DNA from 4 places in the Gelria sp. Kuro-4 genome. Region 2 is predicted to be linked to each of the others. Evidence: riboswitches for the same ligand, from Rfam matches in the RefSeq annotation. Region 2 holds a riboswitch; each other region holds the start of a gene.
What was found. Region 2 has a riboswitch for cyclic di-GMP ahead of K5554_RS05600 (bacterial transcriptional activator domain-containing protein). Riboswitches for the same ligand answer to the same signal wherever they lie in the genome.
Positions count from the first base shown of each region.

Region 1: linked by a shared signal. The riboswitch ahead of flgB (flagellar basal body rod protein FlgB) and the one ahead of K5554_RS05600 (bacterial transcriptional activator domain-containing protein) in region 2 are both predicted to bind cyclic di-GMP.
Region 3: linked by a shared signal. The riboswitch ahead of K5554_RS11700 (HD-GYP domain-containing protein) and the one ahead of K5554_RS05600 (bacterial transcriptional activator domain-containing protein) in region 2 are both predicted to bind cyclic di-GMP.
Region 4: linked by a shared signal. The riboswitch ahead of K5554_RS00820 (methyl-accepting chemotaxis protein) and the one ahead of K5554_RS05600 (bacterial transcriptional activator domain-containing protein) in region 2 are both predicted to bind cyclic di-GMP.

Region 1 is NZ_AP024619.1:1,704,027-1,708,662, forward strand. Features, by position in the region: gene hslU (ATP-dependent protease ATPase subunit HslU) at 1-924, shown strand, start outside; gene codY (GTP-sensing pleiotropic transcriptional regulator CodY) at 952-1,725, shown strand; cyclic di-GMP riboswitch class I at 1,917-2,000, shown strand; gene flgB (flagellar basal body rod protein FlgB) at 2,069-2,479, shown strand; gene flgC (flagellar basal body rod protein FlgC) at 2,482-2,916, shown strand; gene fliE (flagellar hook-basal body complex protein FliE) at 2,922-3,215, shown strand; gene fliF (flagellar basal-body MS-ring/collar protein FliF) at 3,234-4,636, shown strand, end outside.
Region 2 is NZ_AP024619.1:1,114,703-1,119,338, reverse strand. Features, by position in the region: gene codA (cytosine deaminase) at 1-380, shown strand, start outside; gene K5554_RS05605 (hypothetical protein) at 489-1,652, shown strand; gene K5554_RS05600 (bacterial transcriptional activator domain-containing protein) at 1,818-2,615, opposite strand; cyclic di-GMP riboswitch class II at 2,653-2,736, opposite strand; M-box (ykoK) riboswitch at 3,000-3,162, shown strand; gene K5554_RS05595 (ABC transporter permease subunit) at 3,444-4,636, shown strand, end outside.
Region 3 is NZ_AP024619.1:2,332,886-2,337,521, reverse strand. Features, by position in the region: gene K5554_RS11730 (glycosyltransferase family 2 protein) at 1-122, shown strand, start outside; gene K5554_RS11725 (DUF192 domain-containing protein) at 234-575, shown strand; gene K5554_RS11720 (RNA polymerase sigma factor) at 723-1,307, shown strand; gene K5554_RS11715 (DUF1659 domain-containing protein) at 1,362-1,589, shown strand; gene K5554_RS11710 (DUF2922 domain-containing protein) at 1,634-1,852, shown strand; gene K5554_RS11705 (YvrJ family protein) at 1,872-2,021, shown strand; cyclic di-GMP riboswitch class I at 2,163-2,247, shown strand; gene K5554_RS11700 (HD-GYP domain-containing protein) at 2,293-2,985, shown strand; gene K5554_RS11695 (uracil-DNA glycosylase family protein) at 3,114-3,785, shown strand; gene K5554_RS11690 (DUF342 domain-containing protein) at 3,825-4,636, shown strand, end outside.
Region 4 is NZ_AP024619.1:136,484-141,119, reverse strand. Features, by position in the region: gene dusB (tRNA dihydrouridine synthase DusB) at 1-171, shown strand, start outside; gene K5554_RS00830 (hypothetical protein) at 168-1,130, shown strand; gene K5554_RS00825 (CCA tRNA nucleotidyltransferase) at 1,330-2,676, shown strand; cyclic di-GMP riboswitch class I at 2,723-2,807, shown strand; gene K5554_RS00820 (methyl-accepting chemotaxis protein) at 2,909-4,636, shown strand, end outside.

The DNA.
Region 1 (4,636 bases), 590 kb from region 2:
GAGCAGCCGGAGGAGGAGGGCTACGGCGCCCGGGTATCCGAGGTCAAGGCCCGGCGGGCGCGCTTGAAAGAGCAGCTGGCGGCCGGGGAACTGGAAGACCAGCTGGTGGAGATCGAGGTAGAGGACAACGCGCCTCCCATGCTGGAGATCTTCTCAGGCGCCGGCGTCGAGGAGATGGGAATCAACCTCCAGGAAGTACTGGGCAACATGTTCCCCAAAAAGCGAAAAAAACGGCGCGTGACGGTGGAGAATGCCCGCCGGATTCTCACGCAAGAGGAAGCCCAAAAGCTCATCGACATGGACGAGGTGGTGGCAACCGCCGTTCAGCGGGCCGAACAGTCGGGGATCGTCTTTATCGACGAAATCGACAAGATAGCGGGGCGCGAGGGCGGCGCGGGCCCGGATGTCTCCCGCGAAGGCGTGCAGCGCGACATACTGCCCATCATCGAGGGCTCAACGGTGATGACCAAGTACGGCCCGGTGAAGACGGACCACATCCTCTTCATCGCCGCCGGGGCTTTTCACGTGGCCAAGCCCTCCGACCTTATTCCCGAGCTGCAGGGACGTTTTCCTTTGCGGGTGGAGCTTAAATCCCTGAGCGAGGAGGATTTTCGCCGCATCCTGACCCAACCGGAGAATGCGCTCATCAAGCAGTATACGGCGCTTTTGGCAACCGAAGGTATAAAAGTCAAATTTTCCGCCGATGCTATAGGCGAAATTGCGAAAACGGCCACACTGGTCAACGAAGAGACCGAAAACATCGGTGCCCGCCGCCTGCACACCATCCTGGAGAAGGTGCTGGAGGACCTTTCCTTCCTGGCCGGGGAAGATGTGACCGGCGAAGTGGTGATCGATGCGGCTTACGTGCGCCGGCAACTGGAGAGCATCGTTAAGAACCGCGACCTGAGCCGGTATATTTTGTAGGGAAAAGTGAAAGAGGAGGAGTCTCAAGTGAATCTGCTGGAGAAAACGCGTAGCCTCAACCGCCTGCTACAAAAGTCCGCGGGGCACCCCGTCGACTTTGACGAAATCTGCCGCGTGTTGAGCGAACTCATCCAAGCCAATGTCTACGTGGTCAGCCGGCGGGGGAAGATTCTCGGGCACGCCCTGAAAGAAGGATACCGTTGTGATGTGATGGAGGCGGACGTCCTCAAGGCGGAAAAGCTGCCTGGCGACTTCAACGACCGCCTGCTCCGGGTTCTCGATACCACCACCATGCAGCAGGAACCCGGGCACTGCGTCTTCGACAGCGAGGTGGGCTGCCTTTTCCCCTCGCAGGAGCTGACCATTGTGCCGATCAACGGCGCCGGCGAGCGCCTCGGCACGCTCCTGGTGGCCAAGTTCGACGCCGCCTTCACCGAGGAGGACCTGATCCTCGCCGAGTACGGCGCCACGGTGGTGGGAATGGAGATTCTGCGGGCCAAGAGCGAAGAGATCGAAGAAGAGGCCCGCAAGAAAGCGGCCGTGCAGGTTGCCCTCGGTACCCTTTCCTACTCGGAGCTCGAAGCGGTGGTTCACATCTTCGAGGAGCTCGACGGGCCGGAGGGCCTCCTGGTGGCCAGCAAGGTGGCCGACCGGGTGGGAATTACGCGTTCGGTGATCGTGAATGCCCTGCGCAAGTTCGAAAGCGCGGGCGTGATCGAATCGCGCTCCCTCGGCATGAAAGGAACCTACATCAAGGTGCTGAACGACCGCCTGCTGGACGAACTCAAGAAGATAAAATAGCCCGGGTGCCCCGGCCCCCTTCGACAAGGGGGCTCTTTTTTTTGTCCAAAAAGAGGGCTTTAATTTCTGGTAAAATAATACTGGTCGGCAGGAATTTGGCTAACCGTGCCGAAAAAGGAAGATTAAGGGCGAGCAAAACCAGCTCAGGCGTGCATCCGGCACGACCTAAAAGAAGAATTGAACGAGCTGACAGCGAAACAAGGCAAACCTGGCGAAAGCCGGGGACGCAAAGCCACGGGCCTACAGCTTAAAGCCAAGGCAGCCGGGCTGCCGCGCGTCTGGCTGGAACCCCCAAGTGGCCCTGCCAGCTGGGGTATTTTCTTATGGGCGAGGAGGTGGGCGCATGCCCTGGGATCCTGTAACGAGCGGCGTGCTCAGAGAGATAGGGCTCGGCCTGGATTGGGCCGCCTTGCGGCAGCGGGCCATCGCCAATAACCTGGCCAACGTGGACACGCCTGGTTACAAGCGGGAGGACGTGGCGTTCCCGGAAGCGCTGCGCCGGGCGCAGGCGGGGGGCGGGCGACCGCTGGCTCTGGCGGTCACGGCGCCGGGGCACCTGACGCCCCCGGCCGAAGAAGGTTGGGTGGTAGTACGGGACACGGGCACTACATTGCGTAACGACGGCAACAATGTCGACATTGAAGCGGAGGCGGCGGAGCTGGCCAAGAACGCGCTCTACTACAACGCCTTGGTGAGCCGGGCGGCCGGTTACCTGGCGAGCCTGCGCTATGTCATCAGTGAAGGGAGGCGTTAGCGGTGTTTGCAGACCTCGATATCGCCGCTTCCGGTCTCAGCGCCCAGCGGCTCCGGTTGGACATCATCGCCAACAACCTGGCCAACGCGGAAACGACGCGCACGGCGGCCGGGGGGCCGTACCGGCGCCGGCTGCCGGTGTTCGCTCCACGGGAAGCAACGTCCTTCCAGTACTTTTTCCAGGCGGCGGCCGAAGGCGGCGTCGGCCGGGGCGTGCGCGTCACCGGCATAGTCACCGATCCCAGTCCGCTGCGGCGGGTATACCAGCCCGGCCACCCGGACGCCGATGCCGCGGGGTACGTCGCTTACCCCAACGTCAACGTGGTAACCGAGATGGTGGACATGATTTCCGCCAGCCGGGCCTACGAAGCCAACGCGGCCGCCTTCAACGCCGGTAAGGGCATGGCGCTCGAGGCCTTGGAACTGGGAAGGAGGTAAGCTGAATGAATGCGGTCAGTGCCATAGGCACTGCTCGGCCGCTTTGGCCTTCGGCGGCGCCCGGCGATTCCGAAAGCGGGGCGAGTTTCAGCCAGGTGCTCGGGGAGTACCTGCAGCAGGTCAACCGCCTGCAGCTCGATGCCGAGGCCAAAACGCGCCAGCTGGTGGCCGGGGAGGATATCGAGCTCCACCAGGTGATGCTGGCGGCGCAAAAGGCCGAAATAGCCTTAGAGCTTACCCAGACATTGCGCAACAAGGTCATTGAAGCCTATCAAGAGATTATGCGGATGCAGGTTTAAGGGCGTGAGGTGGCAGGCATGAACATAAGCATCGGCCAGCTGGGTGCCAAGGCCCGCGCCTTCTGGCAGGGCGCAAGCCGGGGCCTAAAGCTCAGGCTGCTCATCGGGGTTGTTCTCGGCCTCAGCCTGGTGGGTGCGGTGGTTTTCTTCTCCCGCCCGAGCTACGACCCCCTTTTCACCAACCTGGCGCCGGCCGACGCGGGAGAAATCGGCCAGCGCCTGCAAGAGCTGAAGGTGCCCTACCGCCTGGGCGGCGACGGCAAGAGCATTCTGGTGCCGCGGGACAAGGTGTACGACCTGCGCAACCGCCTGGCCATGGAAGGCCTGCCGAAGGGTAATGCGGTAGGCTTTGAGATCTTCGACCAGACCAAGCTCGGCGTCACCGACTTTGAGCGGCGGGTGCAGTATCTGCGTGCCTTGCAGGGGGAGCTGGCGCGCACCATCGGTCAAATGGACGGGGTGCGCTCGGCCTCGGTTCAGATTGTGCTCCCTGAGGACAGGCTGTATCAGAAAGACACCCGGCCCCCCACGGCCTCGGTTTTGCTTGACACCGTGGGTCAAATGGGGGCGGACAAGGTGCGCGCCATCATGCATTTGGTATCGCACAGCGTCGAAGGTTTGACGCCGGAGAACATCACGGTGGTTGACACCAGTGGACAGGTCCTCTCGGACCTGGTGCAAACGGACGACACGCCGGTAGGGCTTTCCAGCAGCCAGCTGGCCCTGCAGCGCTCGGTGGAGCGGGAGATCGAGCGCAGTACCCAGAGCATGCTGGAGACGGTGCTGGGCCCAGGCATGGTGGTGACCCGGGTCAAGGCCGAACTGAACTTCGACCAGCGCGAGGTTACAAATGAGTTCTTCCAGCCCGTGGCCAACGACGAAGGTATCCTGCGCAGCATGCAGGAGCTGCAGAAAACCTTCGATGGTCAGAGCGGGCCGCAGGGTACGCCGGGGACGCCCGCCAACATCCCCCCCACCTACCAGACGGGGGCGGGCGGCCCGAGCCACTACGAAGAGCGCCAGGTCACGCGCAACTACGAGGTAAACCAAACGAAGGAGCACCTGGTGGTGGCCCCGGGCAGCGTTCGGCACCTGAGCGTGGCGGTAATGGTCAACGGCAACCTCACTCCGGCCCAGCAGCAGGCCATTCAGTCTGCCGTGACCAATGCGGTAGGCCTGCAGCCCAACCGGGGTGATCAAATCAGCGTGGTGTCCTTCCCGTTCCAGGGACAGCCCCTCGCCCAGCAGGCGGCGGCCCAAGCGGCGGCCGATCAGGCGGCACGCCGGCAGCGTCTCCTGGTGCTGGTGGCTCTAGGAGCATCTCTCCTGGTGCTGGCGGTGTTCCTTGTCCGGCGGCTGCGGCGGCGCGCACCCGCCGAGGTGGTGCCGCTCCCGGTGGCGGGGGCCGAAGAAGAAGCAGC
Region 2 (4,636 bases):
CGGCGGGGGTGAACGTGAGCTTCGGCCACGACGACATCCTGGACCCCTGGTACCCGCTGGGCAGGGGCAGCCTGCTCCAGGTGGCGCACATGGGGGTGCACGCCTGCCAGCTGAGCGGGCGGCAGGAACTTTATGAGGCCTTTGCCATGGTGAGCGAACGGGCGGCCCGCACCCTGGCCCTGGGCGCGGACTACGGCCTCGCCCCCGGGCGGCCGGCTGACCTGGTTCTCTGGGCCGCTCCCGACGAAGTTACGGCCCTGCGCCTCGAGGCCACGGCCCTTCTGGTGCTGCACCGCGGGCAGGTGGTGGCGCGCACCACGCCGGGGCGCACCACCTTCGCGGGCGGTGGCGTAACAGAAGACATCACGTTCCAGCTCTAAGGCGCTGAACGTTTGAGGCTCCGGCGGCACCGGGGCCTTTTCGTTCCTGTTTGCCGGTACCCGTAAGCGGCCATACTAACCTCGATCACACCGCAAAGGAGCCGGAGCATGGCGAAGAAGCTCTCACCTTTCACCATCGCTCTAACCTACGTGGGAACGGTAGTCGGGGCAGGGTTCGCCTCCGGGCAGGAGGTGTTGCAGTTTTTCTCCGCCTTCGGCGGGTGGGGGCTCTTGGGCACCGCCTTAGCAACCGGCCTCTTTATCTTTTTCGGTCTCGCCATCATGGAGCTGGGGCATAAGGTCCAGGCCAAGTCCCACCTGCCGGTGATCCAGGCGGCAGGCGGGCGCTGGGCCGGCACAACCATGGACCTCATCATCACCTTTTTCCTCTTCGGCGCCCTGGTCACCATGGCCGCCGGCTCCGGGGCCATCTTCACCGAGCAGTTCCGCCTGCCGGCCCTGGCAGGCGGCCTGCTGCTCCTCGGCCTCACGCTGGCCACGGTGCTTCTGGGCATCTCCCGGGTGATCGACTCCATCAGCCTTGTGGCCCCCGTCCTTCTCGCCTCAGTGCTCGGCCTGAGCCTTATTACCATCCTGGCGCAGCCCCAGGGGCTGGCCGCCAACCTGGCCTGGATTGACCCGGCCAAGACCGCCGTGCCGTACTGGCCCCTGGCCGCGCTGCTTTACACCTCCTACAACCTGATCCTGTCTGTGGCGGTGCTCGCGCCGCTCGGAGCCTTAAGCGGGGCGGTGGCACTGCGCCGGGGCGCCGTTTGGGGCGGGCTGGGCCTGGGAGCAGGGGTGCTGGCCATCGCCGCCGCCATCCTCACGGTGGCACCGCAGGTGGCCGGCCTGGAGGTACCCATGATCGCCGTGGCCGGGCTCATCTCGCCTTACATCCGCAGCTTCTACAGCGTGGTGCTCTTTGCAGAGGTGTATACTACGGCGGTAGCCAGCCTGTACGGCTTCACCTCGCGCCTTACCGAACCAGACAGCCGGGCCTACCGCTGGCTGGCCGTTCTGGCAAGCGCCGCCGCCTTTATCCTGGCCCGCTTCGGCTTTTCCACCATCGTCGGCACCCTTTACCCGGCCGCCGGCTTCGCCGGCCTGCTGCTCATGGGCGCCCTCGCCTTCGGCTACTTGCGAACCCTGTTTGTGCGGGCCGCCCTCCCCGCCCCTGCCGCCAAATTGGAGGGTGAGCCCGGCGCAGGCTCCGGCAACGCCGGCGGGAAAGAGGAGCCGTCCTCTGGCCCGCAGGCACCGGATGAGTAGCTCCCGGGCCGCAAAGTTGACGCCCGGCCCAACTACCAGCGCCAGGCATGAGCAGTGCGCCGCAGGCTTGGGCCTTGAGCTCTTCCACTCTCTGCTGCAGGCCCAGAAAAGCCCCGGCCAACAGCCGGGGCAAGCTGGTTCGCCCCCTGCTCCCTTGCGACCGCACTAGACTAAATCACCGGAAACCAGTCTTTCGTAGAGCCGGCGCGTCTCCGGCGCCGGCAGCAGGCCAAACTCCTGCTCCAGCATCTGCTGGCAGGCCTTATACCGGCGCAGGGCCTCCGTACGCTTACCGGTTGCCGCCAGGGCGGTAATGAGCACGCGGTAAGCCTCTTCGCACACCGGGTCGCGCTGCAGGAGCTCGGCGGCGTAATCGGCTGCAGCGGCAAACTCCCTCAGTGTCAGCGACACATGCGCCAGCCCGTCGAGAACGCGCAGGTACAGCTCGCTGAGGCGCAGCCTTTCCTTAATGATCCAGCGCTCTTCCAGGTTTTCCGTGAGGAAGTCCGTCCGGTAAAGGGCATGGGCCGCCAGGAGTTTCTCCTTGGCCACCGCGTTTTTGTCCGTTCGTAAGGCCCCCAGGCCCTCTTCAGCCCGGCGTTCAAAGGCTTCTGCATCATAAAAGTAGGGGAGGTCCGCATTAAAGCGGCACAAGCCGCGCTCGTATACTATGCGCTGCGGCCGCTGCCGATTACTCTTTCCTTTGTTCAGCACCGAGCGCAGGGTATAAAGCGTAACGGCGAAGTTATGGCGCGCCGCCTTGGGTTCCATTTTGGGCCAGAACTCCTTGAGCAGCTCCTCCTGGGGTACCGCCAGCCCCTTTTGCACCAAAAGATACTTGAACAGCAGCACCACCTTCGTCTGGCGCCAGGCAGCCTCGGGTATGACCTCCTGTCCCACCCAGACGCGGAAGCCATTCAGCGCAACTATCTTGAGCATGGGGTAGTCTTCAGCCGTAGGCATACCTCTCGCCTCCTTGACATCAGAATACAAACGGCTGCCTTGCGGCAGCCGGTTGCGCTACTGGCTCCCCGCCGCCCAAGCGCCCAAATAAGGGCGACGGTTCCTGGCCTCTGCTTTAAGGTATTCGTTTGTACCTCCAGGAGTCATCCTTGCAACGGATCTCCGTGCCGGTCGATAATACTCCACTCATCCCTATTATAGCAGAGGTATTCCGTCAGATGTGGTTGGAGTGAACTTTAAGTTTTAAGCTTTTATAAGGTGCTGCAGCCGGACCTTTTTCCGCCGGCGCGAATTCTCCTTTCTTCGTCGCCAGAAATTGCTGCCGGACCCCGGGCGCGGTGGTTGACAGAAGGTGGGAGGAAGCATAAACTTAAAAGAGAATAAGGTAAACCCTGTTAGGCGAGGCTCCTGTACGAATACAGGCCACTGCCCGGAAATGTCGAAAGACACCAATGGGTGAGCAGGTATTACCGGCTTAAGGTTTTACCTAACGTGGCTGGCGCTGCCAAAGTCGTACAGTGCCAAAGCTCAACGAGGAGGGTGCAGTGCGCATGCCCCTCACCCGTTGAGGGGCTTTTCGTTCGACAAAGGAGGTGGTGCGCGCGATGGACGCTGACCCTGAACCCCAGATGGATCATCCTTACCGAAGAAGCAGGTATCGAAAGCTTGCGTTAGAGGAGGGATTGCCGTGCACTGCGTCAAGGCCCTATATGCGGGCGTTGCCGCGGGCAGCCACATACGCCCGCACCGCCGGCTGTAAGCCGATTCATAGAAGCCTCGCTGGCTGGGCATGGTGAGTATAGCACCGGACCCCAGGGAGGCAAGCGAATGCCGGTTTTTGTCCGTCCGGATTTACCGAAAAAGCGCCACTCGCCCTGGATTGACCTCTGCGTGCTCGTCGCCATCACCGGCCTGTTTTACTTACTGATACACCTGGGGCGGCAGATGGGGGCACCCCTGGCCACGGCGCTGGGACCCGGTTTATCGCTCGACCCGCGTGAGCTGCCCTACTACGCGGCGCGTTCGCTCCTGCGCATGGTCATTGCGCTGGTCCTTTCCTTTCTCTTTACAGTCGTTTACGGCTACGTGGCGGCGTACGTGCCGGGGGCGGACAAGATTCTCGTTCCCCTGCTCGACGTGCTGCAGTCGGTCCCGGTGCTCGGGTTTCTCTCGGTGAGTTTAACCGGGCTTATGGCTCTCTTCCCGGGTAGCACCCTTGGAGTGGAGCTGGCCGCGATTTTCGCCATCTTTACGAGCCAGGTCTGGAACATGACCTTCAGCTTTTATTACTCGCTCCGGAGCATCCCGCGGGATCTCAAAGAGGCCAGCGCCGTCTACGGCCTCAACTGGTGGCGGCGCCTCACCTCTGTAGAGCTGCCGTTCGCCGCCATACCCCTGGTGTGGAACGCCATGATGTCCTTCGGCGGCGGGTGGTTTTTCCTGGCCGCCAGCGAGGCCATCTCCGTACTGGGGCGGGACATCCGCCTGCCCGGCATCGGCTCTTACCTGGCCACCGCCACCAGCGAAGGGAACACCCAGGCGCTCTTCTACGCACTCCTCACCATGGCCGGCCTGATTGTTCTGGTGGACCAGGTTTTCTGGCGGCCGCTGGTGGCTTGGTCGCAGCGCTTCAAGCTGGAAGAGACGGCCGGAGGGGAACGGCCCCGCTCCTGGCTGCTGGAGGTACTGCGCCGTTCGCTGATCCTGGACCGGCTGGGCGAGCACGTGTTGCGCCCGCTGGAAGAGGGGTTGGAGCGGCTTCTGGCACCGCCGGAAACCGGAGCGCGCCCCAAACCGGTCCCGCCGCGGCGCTGGGCCAGGTGGATTATCCCTCTGGCCGCGGGGCTTGTGTTCCTGGTCCTTCTTCCCTACGCCCGCGCCGGGGTCGTGCTCATCGCCCGGCTGGGTGCCGCCGAGCTCTGGTACGTGGTGGTCCTCGGCTTTTACACCTTACTGCGCACCTCGGCGGCGGTCCTCCTGGGGGCGCTCTGGGCCGTGCCTGTGGGCGTCGCCATCGGCCT
Region 3 (4,636 bases), 1.2 Mb from region 2:
CGGGCGCAGAGGCGTACGAGGAGGGGATCGCGTGCTGCCGGGGCGAGGTGATTTGCCTGATGGATCTGGCCAAGCAGGCACCGGGCCGCGCCGGCCGGGCGGTGACGCGTATCCTTTCCTAGGACCCCGACACCCTGTGATGCAGGCCTTAAGTTACCCAGAAAATTAAGACCGGCGGCGGATGGACAAACGGGCCGTGGCTGCTAGAATTGTTTTCGAGGGGGTTTGACAAAATGTACCTCCGCCACGGCCGAACCGGTCGAATTTTGGTATGGAAGATCTTGTTCGCCAGCGAGCTGACGAGCCGCCGGGGGATGATGGGGCAAGGCGCCCTCCGCCTGGCCGACGGGGTGGGGATTTTCGCCGGCAGCGGCAGCTTGGCCAGTGTCCCGGTGCAAAACCCCTTGGACCTGGTGGCCCTGGACCGGGATCTTAAGGTAGTGGCGGTGTATCCGGCCATACTTCCGGCCCAGGCGGGCCGCGTGCGCGTCGAGAAGCTGCTCGGGCTCAGCGCCGGGGCGGCGGCGCGGGCCGATCTTAGATGCGGCGATACTTTGGAGTTGGGTTTATGTTAAGCCCGGTAGGTGGTGTGCCGGGCTCCTTTTGCGCCTTCAGTCGGCTGACGGCCGGCACTTAGCGAAAGTTGCAGAAGAGTTGCACCAGGCCGGCTTTTGGCTCTTCTCCCCTTCCCGCCGTAAACTTAAGGCGGAGGAGGGGAGAGGATGACGGACAAGACAAAGCTGGAGCACCTGGTGCGGGCGGCGCAAAGGGGGGAGCCGGCGGCGCTGGCGGCGTTGGTGGGCCGTTTCCAGCCGCTGGTGTGGGCGGCGGCGCGGCGCCTGGCCCCGACGCCGGACGATGCCGAAGACCTGGCCCAGGAGGGTAACCTGGCCTTGGTGCTGGCCGTTCGCGCGTTCCGCCCGGCGGGGGGAGCGCCGTTTGCCTGGTATGCCAAGCGCCGGGTGTACTGGGCCGTGCAGGCGGCGGCCCGGCGCCTCAAAAGGGGCCGGAGCCGGGAGGAGGCTACTTTGGACGAAGCCGGAGCGGGCGGCCTCAGCCCGGTCGATCTCCTGGAAGATCCGGCCCCCGGCCCCGAGGACTGCGCCATTGCGGCCAGCGCGCGCGCCGCCCTGCGTACGGCCTGGGACCGGCTCACACCCCGGCAGCGCCAGGTGCTCAGCGCCCGCGCTGGGGGAGCCACTTTCCTCCAGGTGGCGGCGGCGCTGGGGATTGCGCCCTCGAGCGCCAAAGGGATTGCCGCCCGCGGCACCGCGCGCGTGAAAAAACTTTTGGCCGGCCGCGTCTAATCGTACTCCCGCCGTCAGTCTATAGGCGAAGGCGGACGGAAGGAGGTGACGCGGATGGCGGTGCAGCGAGTCCCGGAGGGCGCCCGCCTACAGCTTTCGCTGCAGACGGGAACGGACGAAGCCGGCAAACCCGTGGTGCGGGCCAAGTCCTTCGCCAACGTGAAGGCCGATGCCGCCGACCAGGATGTTTTCGACGTTGCGCAGGCGCTGGCGGGCCTGCAGATCTACCCGCTGGTGGCGGTGCGGCGCATCGATACCGGTGCCTTGAACGAAGTGGCCTAAAGCGGGCCGGGTAAAGACACGGCTTCTCAAAGGAGGTGAAGGACGTGGAGAAAACCTTGAGCCTGGTCTTTAAGAACGCAGCCGGGCGCACCACCACCCTGTCCCTGGCCGCACCGCGCGACGATCTCACCGACGCGGAGGTGGCGCAGGTTATGCAGACCATCATCCAAAAGAACATCTTCGCCGGCAGCGGTGGCGAGCTGGTGGCGGCGGCGACGGCCCGGCTGGTAAGCCGCGACGTGAGCGAGTTTACCGTGGCTTAGGCCGCGGAGGTGTTGCAGCGTGGAGCAGACGGTCTTCAGCCAGATTGCCAACCTGGGCTTTCCGGTGGTGGTGTCCATCTACCTCCTGGTGCGTATGGAAGGCAAGCTGGATGAACTAACCAAAAGCATCGCCGAGCTGGCGCAGACCATCAGTTCGCTGCGGGCGTAGAGTGCAACCGGCGGGGCCAGACAGTCCGCCCTGGCTGCCGCCGGGCCTGATCAACGCGGAATCAAGGTCTTATCAAATTAGTACGCCTGATGGAAGGAAATGGACGCAGGTTGTCGAATGCTCTTACATAGTGTCACTAAACGCCCGAAACGGCAAAGTCACCGAAAGGTGGCGGCGCAAAGCCATGGGTCTAAAGCCACGCGGCTACGATCGCCAGGCTGCCGAAGGCACATCCGGTTTTAGCCGGGCGGGCAGACGAGGAGGAAAGGAATTGGCAAAGGCAAGTCCTGTTCCACTGGTTCTAGCCATCGCTGCGGTAATGGAGATTCAGGATCAGGAGGTTCACTCTCACTGCCTGCGCGTCGCCGGGTACGCGGTAGCGACCGGCAGGCGCCTCCGGCTGAGTGTAAAGGAACTGGAGTACATAGAACAGGCGGCGCTGCTGCACGATGTCGGCAAAGTGGGAATTCCGCCGCGCATACTCAAAAAACCCGGACGCTTGACCGAAAAAGAATATGAACAGGTAAAAGAGCACCCGCTGCTGGGTGAGAGCGTGGTGAAGAGGGTGACGGCGCTGGCGCACCTGGCGCCCTTGGTGCGCAGTCATCATGAGTGGTACAACGGGCGGGGTTACCCGGACGGCGTGGCCGGAGAGGCGATTCCCCTGGGGGCGCGCATCATCAGCGTGGCCGATGCCTTCGACGCCATGACCACCGACCGTCCCTACCGGCGTGCCTATACAGCAGAGGCCTCGGCGCGGGAGCTTACGGCCTGTGCAGGCACGCAGTTCGACCCCCGGGTGGTCGAGGCCTTCCTGGCGGCCCTGGCGGGGCCGAACGACAACCCCGTCGCCGGCCTCACGCGCTCGGCCCTCAAAGCCCTCCTGGAGCACGACAGCGTCCACCTCAGCCTTCGGGGTCAGGTATCAACTTCTCACTGTTTCTTGCATTTTTGCACGTGGTGAACCCCGGGCCGGCAGGCCGGGAGGACGGCAGAATGCTTTCACGCCAGGGCTTTCCCGGGATAGACCGGGCGGGAAAGCAGGAGGAAGGGGTCTCTCTGGCCAATACTAGAGGGTGAGGAGGGAGCCCCGTGGAAAAGGAAGAATTAGTGCAGCTCAGTCTACTTGGGGAGCCCGAGCCGCCGGCCCCGCCGTCGCCGCCGCGCCCGCCCTGGGAGACAGCCGGCACATTGGAAGAACTCGAGCGCCTGGTGGGCGCCTGCCGGCGCTGCCGCCTGCGCGCCGGCTGCCGGCGGGTCGTCTTTGGCGAGGGTAACCCGCAGGCCGCGCTGATGCTGGTGGGGGAAGGGCCCGGCCAGGCGGAGGATGAGCAGGGCCGGCCCTTTGTCGGCGCCGCAGGTCAGTTGCTGAATAACATCCTTGCGGCGGCTGGAATTGAGCGCTCTGAAGTTTTTATCGGCAATGTGGTGAAATGCCGGCCGCCGGGGAACCGCCTGCCGCTGCCCGATGAGGTGAAGGCCTGCCGGCCGTACCTGGAGGCGCAGCTCAGGCTTATTCGACCGCGCATTGTGGTGTGCTTGGGGGCGCTGGCGGCGCAGACCCTTATCGACCCGGCGGTGCGCATCACGCGGGAGCGAGGCAGATGGGTGGAAAAGGACGGACTGCTTATTATGCCTACCTTCCACCCGGCCGCGCTGTTGCGCGACCCCAGTAAGAAACGGCCGGTGTGGCAGGACTTCCAAGCGGTGCTGGAGCGGTACCGGGGAAAAGAGGTGACGCCGGATAAGACCCCTGGGCTCTAAGAGGCGAGACGGCACAGTCCAGCAAAGGGGGGGCGTGGAGTGGCGGAGGCGATGCGTGACGGTAGCGTGGGCGTTTTTCAAGGGCGGATAAAGGTAACGGACCCGGCGGGCGGTGGGCGCCCGGCCGTACTGGTGCCCGGCCCGGGCACCAGGGTGGTGGTCAATGGGACAGAGATCACTGCACCGACGGAAGTGCGAACGAGTGACAGCATCCAGGTGGAGACCTTGACGGAAGCAGGGTCTGTGGCGGTAAAGGTGGAGATTGCGCCCGACGGGCTTACCGCCACCGCGCACTGCGAGCTGGTGCCTGGACGCCGCTATGCACTCCTTGATTGTGCGGCGCGCCAGCAGCTTAAGCTGGCGACGCGGGCCGAGGAGGTTCTCCCTGCCCTTACGGTGGAGGATGTACAGCAGGCACTGACTGCCAAGGGCGTGTTCGTTGGCGTAGACCAGGAGGCGGTTGCCGCCCTGGTGGCCGACCCGGGCGGGGTGCCTCGGGTGGTGGCGCGCGGTACGCCGCCGGAACCGGGGCAGGATGCCTGGATCGAGCTTAAGTTTCATGAGAAAAAGGGGCCGCCGGTGCCGGATGCCGATGTGCAAAAGGTGGACTGGCGGGAGCTCAGCTACATTCCCACGGTGGAAGCAGGAGAAGAGCTGGCGGTAAAACACCCGCTGGTGCTCGGGCGGCCGGGGCAGTCGGTGACCGGCCAGGAACTGGAGCCGCCCGTGCCGAAGGATATCGAACTTACGGCCGGCGAGGGCTGCGAGGTGATCGACGGCCTGAGGGCTGTTGCCACGCGCAGCGGGCGCCCGGCGGCTACGCGCGGCCGGATTGATGTCCTCCCCATCCT
Region 4 (4,636 bases), 980 kb from region 2:
GAAAGCCGGGGGATACGCGAGATGCGCAAACACCTGGCCTGGTACCTCAAGGGGCTGCCGGGGGCGGCCGGCATGCGGGCCCGCATTATGGCGGCCGGCACCCGGACCGCGGTGCTGGAGCTTCTGGAGGGCTATGAGCGGACGCTGGCAGAAAAGGGGTGGATCACATGAACCTACTGGCCTTACCCGTGGCGAACGGCGTGTTTCCGCGGCCGGGTGCGAGCATACAGGGCCTTTTCCTGGATGCCTTTTCCCTCCGCACCCTGGCACGTCTGGGGGCGGGCTCAGTGGCCTTTTTGGTGCCGCTCACGCTCGGCGGCCGGGCGCTTTACCCGGCGGGCCTGCTGGTGCGCATTGAAGAGCTGGAGCGGGCGCAAACGGTGGATGCCGTCACCTGGAACAAGGGTGAGCTCTTAGTGGCGCGCCTTGCAGGGCTGGCACACGCGCGTGCCCGGCGTTTTGTCGCCGAAAGGCGCTTCATCGTGGCCGAAAACGTCGAAGAGCTGGACCTGGACCGGCTGCGCGCCGGGGGCCAGCCCGTTATCTCCGGGGCGGGCTGGCAGCCGGCGGGCGGTTACACGGAGCCGCGTTCCGAGCGGGATATTACCATCACCATTTACGGCCGGGACTACGGCGGCAGCGAACTCAAAATCCGGGGACAGGTGGGCGGCCTGGTAACCGCCGAGCAGGCCCATACCGTGGAGCACGCTATCATCCGCGTGCTGCGGGAGTGCGGCATCTGCACGGCCAGAAACCTGGCCTGGGCCATGCGCGAGGAGACGCGGGAGCTCAAGGATTCCATTGCCTGGGGACTGCACTTTAAGCTGCCCGAGGTGCTCGGCCAGACCAAAAGCGGTTACTGCGGCAATCCCATGACCAATCTGGCGCACCTTTACCTGGGGCAGGAGCTCGAGCGCTTTTTACACGAAGGGGAAGCCCTGCCGGCGGCGCTGGAGCGGGCGCGTACCCGGACGCTCTCGCGCCTTGCCCGCGACCTGGACTTGGGGAGCCAGCCGGAGGTGTTGACCCTGCGCAGCCTCAAGCTGGGGATGCTGCACGACGACAGCCGGCTTTTGCAGCAGACCCTGCGCCGCGTGCTGGGCCGCTTCCCCTCCAGCCCTTGGGATTAGGTGCACCGGCGACCCTGGCGGCGCCGGGCAGGGGCGGGACGGTGCCGGCGGGCCAGGGGCCGTGCCGGGTTTTCGTCTGCGTACGCCTCACCTGCCGGCTTAAGCAGCGGAGAAGGCGGGATCCACCCGGCGCAGGTCGGGGTGGATCCTTTTTCCTATGGCGGGTGCTATAATATAAGGGCGGAAGGAGGAATGCGCGGTGCGCCTGCCCGAGCCCGTGATCGCTTGCCTGCGCACGCTGAAGTCAGCGGGCTACCCCAGCTACCTGGTGGGGGGCTCGGTGCGCGACCTGCTCTTAGGCAGGGAACCCGAGGACTACGATGTGGCCACAGCCGCCCCGCCCGCCGTGGTACGAGAGCTCTTTCCGCGTACAGTGTTCACCGGCCCCAAGTACGGCACGGTTACGGTGCTCCTCAGCCGCCCCATCGAGGTGACCACCTTCCGCCGGGACGGGCCGTACAGCGACGGGCGCCACCCCAGCCACGTGGTCTTCAGCGGGGACCTCCGCGAGGACCTGGCCCGCCGGGATTTCACCATCAACGCCATGGCCTTCGACCCGCTGGAGGAGGAGCTGGTGGATCCCTGGGATGGCCGGGCGGACCTGAAGCGCAGGCTGCTGCGGGCGGTGGGCGATCCCGCACGGCGCTTTCGCGAAGACGGGCTGCGGCTGCTCAGGGCGGCGCGCTTTGTTTCCCAGCTCAGTTTTCAGCTGGAAGAAAAAACGCTGAGCGCCCTGAAGGCCGAGGCAGGGCGGCTGGCGCTGGTGGCAGCCGAGCGGCGGGGCGCGGAGTTTGCGCTCCTTATCACCGGGCCCAACGTGCGGGCGGCCTTGGACCTTCTGGTGGAAAGCGGCCTCATGCGCAGCGTGGTACCGGAGCTTTTGGCAGGACAGGGCGTGCGGCAGAGCCGCCTGCATCCCGACGACGTGCTGGGGCACAACATCAAGACCTGTTCCCTCACCCCGCCCCAGCTGGAACTGCGCTTAGCGGGCCTGCTGCACGATGTCGGCAAGCCGGAGCGTTGGGAAGAGGGTCCCTACGGCCGCTTTTTCCCCGGGCATGCCGCCCGCTCGGCGGCCCTGGTGCCCGTTATCCTGCGCCGGCTGCGTTTCAGCCGGCGCACCGTGCGCACGGTGGCGCTCCTGGTGGCGCACCACATGTTCTTCTGGCGCGCTCCCCAGGGCCTGGCGCCGGTACGGCGTCTGGCGGCCGGCGTGGGCTGGGAGAACTTCCCGGCGGCGATTGCCCTTATTCAGGCTGACCGGCTGGCTATCTGGGGGGATCCGGAGGCTGCAGGGGTGAGGGAGCTGGCCGAGGCGGCCGCCGCCGTTGAGGCCGAGCATCCGCCGCTTACGGCAGCAGATCTGGCCCTTTCCAGTGCCGAGCTCATCGCGCAACTGGGGCTTAAGCCCGGACCGCGCTTGGGAGCACTGCGGCGGCGGTTGCTGGAGCTGGTGTGGGAGGATCCGGGCCGCAACAACAAAAAAGCGCTCCTGGACCTGGCCCGCCGGGAAATCAGCACCTCTTCGAGCAGCGACGACAAATAACGACACAATCCGACAACGAATAATGGTAAAATAATCCTCAATAGACGAGCGTGAAAGGTAAACCCAGCCGAAAGGTGGGGGCACAAAGCCATGGGTCTAAGGCGTAGAGCTAGGATCGCCAGGCTGCCGTACAGGGTGCCCTGGTTCAATTAGTCCAGGGCTGGTTTTGCTTGCGGAAAAAGCGCACACGCCCGGGATGGGCAGTAGTATAAGCGAGGAAGGAGAAGAAGTAATGCAGAGACTTTCCTGGCCACGGATTAAGTTCCGGCTTCCCCGACTGCCGAAGGGGCCTTGGCGCCGCGGCACAGGGCAGCCCGGGCCGGCCGGGCGCTCGACCAGCCTTATCACCGGTATCCTCCTTGGTTACTTCGTCCTCATTGTCTTCATGGTTGCCGTCGGCGGGTACAGCTACTGGGGCATGCAGCAGGTGATGCATGAGTACCAGCAGATAGTGGAACAGGCGCATCCCTACGTGCTGGCTATCAGCGAGATAAACAGTGCGCTTACGGCACAGCTCAACGCCCAGCGCACCTACCTTCTGACCGGGGACGAACAGTACACCCTGAGGGCCGAGTTAGATGCGAATAACGTGCGGTCGGCGATCAATAAAGCCGAGGGGTATGCCCAGGAGTCGGAAGAAAAGAACCTTTTGCAGCAGATCGGCTCGATTCATGATAACCTGGTTCAGCAACAAAAGGACGTCTTTGCTACATACGCCGCCGGTGACAAGGAAGGGGCCATCCAGCAGGGCCTCACCGGTGTGGACGATATCCTCAAGCGCCTGACGGCCAACTTCAACGTGCTCCAGGGGATCAACCAAAAACGCGTTCATGACGCACAGCAAGCCGCGCAGGCCGCCGCCACCAACACGGTGCGCCTGGTGCTTGTTCTGGTCTTGGTCGGGGCAGTGCTGGGGATTCTGCTGTCGGTGTTTCTGGCCCGCCGCACTATCAGCCCGCTGCGCCGGCTGGCCACGGCGGCAGCCGGTATTGCCGGGGGGGACCTCAGAGAGGAAGTGCCTGTCCGGGGCCGGGATGAGGTGGCCCAGCTCGGCACTGCCTTCAACCAAATGGTGGGCAACCTCAGGGAGATCATCACCGAGGTTCGCACCAGTATCCTTAAGGTGAGCGAATATGCCCAGCAGCTGACCACCAGCGCCGAAGAGACCACCCGGGCTACCGAGCAGATCGCCGCCAGCGTGCAGGAGGTGGCGCAAGGCGCCGAGCAGCAGGTCCGCGAGGTGTCCGATGCCAGCAACACCGTAAAGCAAATGGCGGCGGCTATGGAGCAGGTGGCTGAGAGTGCGCAGGCGGTGGCTGCCTCTTCTCAAGAATCGGCCCGGCTGGCCGAAGAGGGGAGCACTGCCATCAAAAACGTCATCCGCCAGAACGATGTGGTGCGCGAGTCCATGACCAACCTGTCCGGGCTGATCAACGAGCTGGGTCAGCGCTCGCGGGAGATCGGCCAGATTGTTGAAGTGATCACCAGCATTGCCGACCAAACCAACCTCCTGGCGCTGAACGCCGCCATCGAGGCCGCCCGGGCCGGCGAGCAGGGCCGAGGCTTCGCCGTGGTGGCCGACGAGGTGCGCAAGCTGGCCGAGCAGTCGGCTCAAGCGGCCAAGCAGATCGCCGGCCTGGTGGACCGCACGCAGAACGATACCGGAAAGGCCATCAAGACCATGGAGGCGGGCAGCGCCGAGGTGGCCTCCGGCAGCGAGCTGCTGCAGTCGGCCCAGAGCACCCTGGAGAAGATCTTTGCCGCTGTGGGTAAGGTGGCACAGGAGATCCAGGAGGTGAGTGCAGCGGCCCAGGAGATGGCCGCCAGCTCCGACCGGGTGGTGACGGCCACGGAGAACGTCAGCCGCATCGCCGAGAACACCAGCGCCGGCACTGAGAACATCGCCGCCGCCACCGAAGAGCAGACGGCCACCATGGAGGAGATCTCCTCTTCGGCCCAG